2 regions of the Pediococcus sp. M21F004 genome follow, and region 2 is predicted to be linked to the other one. Evidence: predicted binding sites of a transcription regulator. Region 2 holds the regulator's gene; the other holds the start of a gene.
What was found. The regulator LexA, encoded in region 2, represses DNA repair genes until DNA is damaged. The targets are predictions, from matches to a motif close to CNAACANNTGTTNG.
Positions count from the first base shown of each region.

Region 1: the regulator LexA is predicted to act here: its motif matches at 2,522-2,535, upstream of dinB (DNA polymerase IV).

Region 1 is NZ_CP177314.1:2,043,176-2,047,396, forward strand. It holds gene tgt (tRNA guanosine(34) transglycosylase Tgt) at 1-355, shown strand, start outside; gene yajC (preprotein translocase subunit YajC) at 415-834, shown strand; gene zwf (glucose-6-phosphate dehydrogenase) at 964-2,457, shown strand; gene dinB (DNA polymerase IV) at 2,611-3,735, shown strand; gene ACLHK8_RS10175 (DHH family phosphoesterase) at 3,834-4,221, shown strand, end outside.
Region 2 is NZ_CP177314.1:293,256-297,476, reverse strand. It holds gene ACLHK8_RS01645 (IS30 family transposase) at 1-1,006, opposite strand, end outside; gene ACLHK8_RS01640 (YneF family protein) at 1,177-1,404, opposite strand; gene ACLHK8_RS01635 (DUF896 domain-containing protein) at 1,565-1,819, opposite strand; gene lexA (transcriptional repressor LexA) at 1,957-2,586, shown strand; gene ACLHK8_RS01625 (glycerate kinase) at 2,651-3,775, opposite strand; gene ACLHK8_RS01620 (hypothetical protein) at 3,789-4,031, opposite strand; gene ACLHK8_RS01615 (hypothetical protein) at 4,184-4,221, shown strand, end outside.

The DNA.
Region 1 (4,221 bases), 340 kb from region 2:
TGGCATTGACATGTTTGATTGCGTCCTTCCTACAAGGATTGCCCGCAATGGCACCTGTATGACCTCGCATGGGCGACTAGTTGTCAAAAATGCAATATATGCTCGTGATTTCACACCGCTAGATGATAACTGTCAGTGTTATACTTGCAAAAATTATACGCGTGCTTACGTCCGTCATTTGATAAAAACAAATGAATCATTTGGAATTCGGTTGACAAGTATTCATAATACTTACTTTTTGGTGCACCTTATGAAACAGGTTCGCCAAGCGATTATGGATGATAACTTGCTTGAATTCAGAGAAAACTTTTTTGAAGAATATGGGTACAATAAAGAAGATGCAAAGAATTTTTAAATATACTGGAAGTAAACGCTAATATTTGATACAGTTAAGATAAAGAAAATGAGGTGTTTATATTGTTATTAGCAGCAAATGCAGGTTTAGGTGGAGGCGCAGGTACAATTGTCTTCATTATTTTGATTTTTGGATTAATGTATTTCATGATGATTCGTCCACAAAAGAAACAACAACAAAAACATCAAGATATGATGAGCAAACTTCAAGTTGGTGACAAAATTGTCACAATCGGTCGTTTACATGGCGTTGTTGATTCAATTGATGAAGATGCAAAAACAGTTACTTTAGACTGTGATGGCATTTACTTGGTTTTTGACCGTAGCGCTATTATGCGTGTAGATCATGTTGAAGCTGTGCAACCAGCAGCCAAGGAAGCTACTTCTACTTCAGAAGCTGAAGCAACACCAGATGTTAAAGAAGCTCCAGACGCTGATGATGCTCAGAAGTCAACTGATGAAGCAGCAAATAAAGAATAATTAGTTAATTTAAAAGGGATTGAGACATATTTGTTTCAAATCTTTTTTTTTAGGTGTAAAAAGTTGTGTATTTAAAACGAAAGTTTCATAATTAAAGCGGAATCATATTGTGAAAGAGAGGCAAATGAAATGACACAGCAAGCGTTGTTTATAATTTTTGGAGGAACGGGTGATTTAGCCTATCGTAAATTATATCCTTCATTATTTCGTTTGTATGAAAAAGGCTATTTAAAAGATAATTTTGCTGTGATCGGGACGGCACGTCGTCCTTGGACCAATGATCATTATCATGAAGTTGTTATGAATGCCATCGCAGATGATGGGCATGAGTCTGAACGGACAAACAGTGAGATTGCCCGAAAATTTGCCAGCCACTTTTATTATCAATCTCATAATGTCAATGATACAGAACATTATGTGGCCCTACGAAAATTGGCTGACAAATTAGATGAGAAGTACGATCTCAATGGAAATCGAATTTATTACTTAGCAATGGCTCCTAGATTTTTTGGAACAATTGCAGGTCATTTAAAGTCTGAAAAGTTAATTACGGATCATGGCTATAATCGCTTGATCATTGAAAAACCATTTGGTCGTGATTTTAAAACGGCTAAAGAACTTAATGACGACATCTCATCTGCATTTTCTGAAGATCAAATTTATCGAATTGATCATTATTTGGGTAAAGAGGCTGTTCAAAGTATTGCAGCACTGAGATTTGGAAATTCAATTATTGAATCGCTTTGGAATAAGGAACATATTGATAATATTCAGATAACATTGGCAGAATCGTTAGGTGTTGAGGAACGGGCTGGATATTATGAAACGGCTGGTGCACTGCGAGATATGGTACAAAATCATATTCTGCAAATCATTTCATTACTTACTATGCAAAAGCCTAGTGAATACACAGCTAAAGAGTTACGAGATCGAAAGGTGGAAGCTTTGGAAAATATCAAGGTTTATTCACCAGAAGAGGCTTCAAAAAACTTTGTTCGTGGTCAGTATGATGAAGATGCCGATCATGAACAATCAGATTACCGACATGAAGAAGGAACCGATGAACAATCACAGATTGAAACATTTGTGGCTGGGAAGTTGGAAACTACTAATGGCGATTTATCTGGGGTTCCAATTTACATCAGAACTGGGAAACGTCTTGCACGAAAATTAACACAAATTAATATTGTTTTCAAAGACACTACTGACAATATTTTTAAGGCTGTGGGGGATCAAGATACAAATCTTGTCCAAAACGTTCTTACGCTTTATGTTGAACCGGACCAAGGCTATCAACTTGATCTCAATGTCAAAAATGGTAATCAAGGTTATGGGATAATGCCAATTCATTTGGAATATCATAAGACAGCTGCTGAGAAAGCAAAGGTACCGGAAGCATATGAAAAACTCATTCACGATGCTTTAGATGGTAATCGCACTAATTTTGCTCATTGGCATGAAGTTGCCCAAGCTTGGCGAATTGTTGATGTCGTTCGTCAAAATTGGGATAGTCAAAAAGCTGATTTTCCTAATTACATTAGTGGCACAATGGGACCAAAGGCTTCGCAAGAATTATTGGCACGAGATCATCGAACCTGGATTTTTGGTGCAACCAAACATTAAAAAATTGGAACGATTAATCAACAAGCAGTTGATTGATCGTTTTTTGTTTTGTTTAGCTTGTTTTCAAACGTACGTTCGATTAAACTAAATAAGAAACCAAATTTATTGTTTAAGGAAAAAGCAAAGTGTTAAGACTTAAAATTAGGTGATGAAATGGCTCAAAACGACGCAATTCTTCCCATTAATATTAATACTTCTCGCAAAGTCATTCATGTTGATATGGATGCTTTTTATGCTTCAATAGAAGAACGGGAACAACCAGAACTTCGAAAAAAGCCACTTATCATAGCTCGAGATCCTCGTAAAACTGGGGGTAAAGGGGTAGTTGCAACGGCAAATTATTTAGCGCGGCAATCAGGTGTTCATTCCGCAATGAGTGCTCAAAAAGCGTTGGAATTATGTCCAAAAGCAGTTTTTCAAACTCCCAATTTCACATTATATCGGGCCGTCTCTGATCAAATCCATGAAATCTTTCATGAATATACTGACAAGATTGAACCGATTGCCTTCGATGAAGCTTATCTAGACGTAACGGATAATAAGAAGGATATTGAGAGTGCAGTGGAAGTTGCTCATCAGATTCAAAGCGAAATTTTTGCCAAGACTAAACTGACTTGCTCAACGGGAATTTCGTACAACAAGTTTCTTGCTAAGCTGGCTTCTGAATATCAGAAACCGGTCGGCGTTGCAGTCGTCTTACCAGAAGATGTCCGAGAGTTTCTAGATAAGTTACCAATTGAAAAGTTCCGTGGGGTTGGTAAAAAAACGGTCCCCAAAATGCATGAATTGAAAATCTTCAACGGTAAAGACCTGTATCAAAAAAGTGAATTATATTTGATTCATAATTTTGGAAGATTCGGGGATGCGTTATATCACCACGTGCGAGGTTCTGATGACCGCCCAATTGAATATTTACGGGAACGAAAATCGATCGGTAAGGAAAGTACCTATAATCCGAATTTAACAACGGATAATGAGGTAGAAAATGAACTTAGTAATTTGGCAAGAAACGTCGCCATTGCAATGAAAAAAAGGCAAAAGCACGGTAAAACCTTAGTTCTCAAGTTGCGCTATGCGGATTTTGAGACCATCACTAAGCGACAGACTTTGACGGAATTTATTGAGAATAGTGAGGAAGCGTATCTATTTTACGCACGTCAGCTTTTTGAGGAGTTTGGTGACAGTCAGCGAGGAATCAGATTGTTGGGTATAACAATGACAAATTTGGCTAGTATAAATTTTGAAAACATTACTTTACCGTTATTTAAATCAGATTGATTTTCGGCTTTGTGTTTAACCGCAAAAGCTAGTATACTGGGAAGAAGTGAAAACTTGGCAAATCTCAAAAAACTAGTCAAGGATAGAAAGAAGAAATTATGACTCTGCAACAGGAAATATTTGAACAAATAAAAAAACATCAACGCATTATTATTCATCGCCATCAACGGCCAGATCCAGATGCAATTGGTTCTCAAATTGGTTTGGCAGAAATTATTCATGCTTCTTTTCCAATGAAGACTGTTTTAGCAGTTGGAAAACAAGTAGGTGGCTTATCATGGATTGGTGAGATGGATACGGCCGACGATGATGATTATGATGATGCTTTAGTAATCGTCACAGATACTGCTAATCCACCACGGGTTGATGATAATCGGTATACCAATGGGCAGGAATTAATTAAAATTGACCATCATCCCAATGATGATCCATATGGTGATTTGGCTTGGGTGGTTCCAAGTGCTTCAAGCAGTTCAGAAATGATTT
Region 2 (4,221 bases):
TTAAGATACGTCGTGGTAGTTGGTTGAGACGTGCTTCAACCAGGGCAACAGTCTTAGGACTAATTGTATCTAATGAATATCCTTTAGGTAAATAACGTCTAATCATGCGGTTATGAGTTTCATTGGTTCCTCGTTCAGAAGAACTATACGGATGGGCATAATAGATATCAGCAATGCCAGTTAAAGCTTCTTCCAAGGTTGTGAACTCCGTTCCATTGTCAGCGGTAACGGATTTGATCAGATCACCAAATTCAGCACAAATCCCTTTAATGGCATAGGCTACGGAGTCAGCATCTTTGCCTTCAATCAAACGAATAAAGTCAAAACGAGTTTTACGTTCAGTGAAGGTCAATAGGACACTTTCATGGCCACTACGTTTACCAACCACGGTATCAATTTCAAAGTGGCCAAATTCATTGCGCTTGTCGACACGCTTAGGTCGTTCTTCAATACTTTTACCAATCAAACGTCGATGTTTATGCGACCAGTGATGTTTCGTACGCCGTCTGGTTTTCTCAAGCAAATCAAGATTGCGGATTTCTAATAATTGCGCATCAATATAGTTATAGAGGGTCTTAGTGCAGACCATCTCTGTACGCTTAAATAAATGATGTTTGTGGGCGAAGCCAACTGCTGCATCAGGTGACCAATGATCTTGATGGAAATGATCATCAAAGTAGGCCAAAAAATTAGTAATGTGTTTGAATTTTAATGGTCGATGACAGTGCTGACGATTCATTTCATAACGAATTTGAGCTGTATCAGGAGCATAGATATTGAAGTACTGTTCTTTACCATTAATCTTCTTTACCTGTTGAACACAGCCACGTTTGAGTTCGTTATTGATAGTTTGATGGCAAACACCAAGTTCCGTCGCAATTTGACGAGCAGATTTGCCTGCAGCAAGCAATCCCGCAATTTTTCCACGTTCAATTGGTGTTAAATGATGACCCTTTGAGTGAGATATGGTAAGCTGTTCTTGCGCCAAGACGAAAACCTCTTTCATTGTTTAGTGTAGGAACTTCAATGATACCTGATTTTTTCGTCTTGGCGTCTTTTTATTTGACCATTTTTACAAGGTGGCTAACTTGATTATAAAATCTGCGCATTTTTTGGCAACAAAAAAAGGACAAAAAATAATCTTTGTCCTTTATCATTCATAAAATCTGTCTAAAACTATTTTTGATGTTTAGATTGGTTCTGCATAGAAGTCATCATTTGATGTAACTTCTTTTGTGATGGTTTTTGTCCCATTTGCAACATCATAGTTCGTAACATATCTTCATTGATTGGAGGATTATTCTTAAGATAGCTTTCCATATATTTACGAGCAGCAAAGAAACCACCTACTGCTCCGACTAATACCGCAATAACGACGATTAAAATCCAAATTCCTGTTGACAATGTCCTAACCTCCTATCAATTATGTATACTACTCTATAGTACACAAAAACTTCGTAAAATAAAAGAGGTCGATCTGATTTATCTATCAGTACCTCTTATTCTATCATTAAATTTAAATAAGAAAAGATTAAATGATTATTACAAAACTAAATGATAAATTTTAATCATCACGAAGACCCTTTTTACGTTGAACTTCTTTCACCTTTTCGGGTGTAACTTCCTTACCGCTCTTGTCAAAAACCTGCATCATTTCAACTTGGCTCTTAAAGCCTTCTCTAAACCGTTTTAAATACCTTTGACGCAGATCTTTTCGCTCAATAATTTCCAAATCTGTTAATCCGTCACTTTTTGCTTTATGTGCTAGTTCATTAATCCGTTTGATTAACTTCTGAAATTCTTCATCTGATTTAGTCAATTTAATCACTCCCGATTTCTTTATACATAATTCTACACTGTTAATGACTTTTTTTCAAAAAAACAAACCCGAACGTTTGTTTGAATACTAAATTTACATATGGTAAAATGAAAGCAAGAAAACGCGAGGTGCTCACAATGTCAAAAACATCTGAAAGCAAGCAATTTGCTGTGCTTCGGTTCATATATGATAAAGTAAACGAAAAAGGATATCCTCCGACCGTCCGAGAAATTGGCGAAGCTGTTTCCTTATCCTCTACTTCTACTGTACATGGCCATATTGAAAGATTGCAAAAAAAAGGGCTTCTACAAAAGGATCCTACAAAACCACGGGCTTTAGAAATTACACCTGCTGGTTTAGAAGAACTGGGCGTTAGTGTAACACCTAACAAAATCCCAGTATTAGGAACTGTCACTGCCGGAGAACCTATCTTAGCAGTTGAAGAAGCCACTGACTTTTTTCCCTTACCACCAGAATTTGAGCATGAGGACGGGGACTTGTTCATGCTAAATATCCGTGGTGAAAGTATGATTCAGGCTGGTATTCTAAATGGTGACCAAGTAATTGTGCGCAAACAAACTTCTGCAGATAATGGCGACATTGTGATTGCAATGACTGAAGAAAATGAAGCCACTTGCAAACGATTCTTTAAAGAATCAGATCATATTCGTTTACAACCTGAAAATGATACGATGGCACCAATTATTTTAGATAACGTCAGTATTCTTGGTCGCGTCGTTGGCTTATACAGAGATCAAATTTATTAAAATAAATAATGGGCTTCAATAAAGTTAGTTTTTTCTATCTTTATTGAAGCCCATTTAATTTAGATCAAAAGAGAAAGTTTTTAGCTAACCATTCACTTGCCTGACGAATGTTTTCAGGTCCCCTACTTAACGTCTGATCAACCAACTTTTGACCGTCATTTATATTTTTAACCAGTGTGATATTTTTAGGTAAGTCACCTAAATTCGAGGAAACTTTCCCTGCTAAAATAATTACCTGACACTTAGGATTTATTTGCAAAGCCATTTCAGCAATTCCAAATGGAACTTTTCCATTTTTTGACTGCGTATCAAATGACCCTTCCCCGGTAATTATAAAATCTGCGTCTTCACAATCTTTTTTGAAATCTAGTAATTCCAAGATTGTTTTAATACCGGATGTCAGCTGTGCGCTAAAAAATGTTTTCAAGCCATAGCTCAAACCACCTGCACCACCAGTTCCCCAATCGTCTGCAAAATCTAGATTCAAATCTTGCTGAACTATTAAGGAAAAGTGGTGGAGATTTTCTTCAAGGATTTTTTTATCATCTGATGAAGCTCCTTTTTGTGTTCCAAATATATTAGTTGCGCCCTCTGGACCTAAAAGAGAATTCGCCACATCATTTAAAACAGTTACCGGTACTGATAGGACGTCTTTTTCAGGTGTCACAATCGTTTTAAGTTCACCCAAGCCGATATTTCCTAGAGGAATTGGTTCTCCAAATTTGTTCAACAACTGGTACCCAAGTGCCATAGCAACACCTGCACCACCATCATTTGTGGCACTGCCGCCGACCCCTAAATAAATCTTTTTGGGGTGATAAGTAAGACAGGCTTTAATGAGTTGCCCAGTTCCATAAGTTGTGGCGCTAAATGGGTTAAGCTCAGAACTATTCAAATGTTCAATTCCACTCGCCGATGCCATATCAATCACAGCCACACCACTATTTGTGATTCCAAATTGGGCTTGAATAGGACGACCTATTGCGTCCAAAACTTCACGAGAATATAGTTCTCCCTTCAAGTGGTCCATAAGCACTGACATTGTGCCTTCCCCACCATCTGCCATGGGCAAGGACACAATGTCAATTTGCTGCTTGGCTTGTTTCAACCCAGCCACAATCTGTTTAGTTGCCAGTTTAGCCGTCATACTATTTTTAAAAGAATCTGGTGCCACAATAATTTTCATCATTTAAACCTTCATTTCACTGCTGCTTTTCCTCATCTAATTCTACTCGGACAATTTGAACATGCTTACAATCCTTTACTTCTACAACCGTATTATACTGAATTAATGTCGCTTTGTAACGGTCACGACGATCAATTTGTAAAATTTCAACTACGAGCTTAGTGCTTAATATGTTTATTATTTTGCCAACAAAAGGATAATCTAAATCATCACAATTCACACATTTTATCAACATTCCAATCTTGAGTTCAGACAGCATTTAATCACCGCCAATCATTAGTTTAACTATATAATAACAATAAGAATACTCATAATACAATCTATAACCTTCGTCATAACGTATTTTCTCGATTGTACTTTCAGTTTTTTTGCGCGATAATATAAGAAAACATCCATACAAGGGGAATAATTATGTTATTTTTGTTCATCATGGCAATTTTTGCACTCAT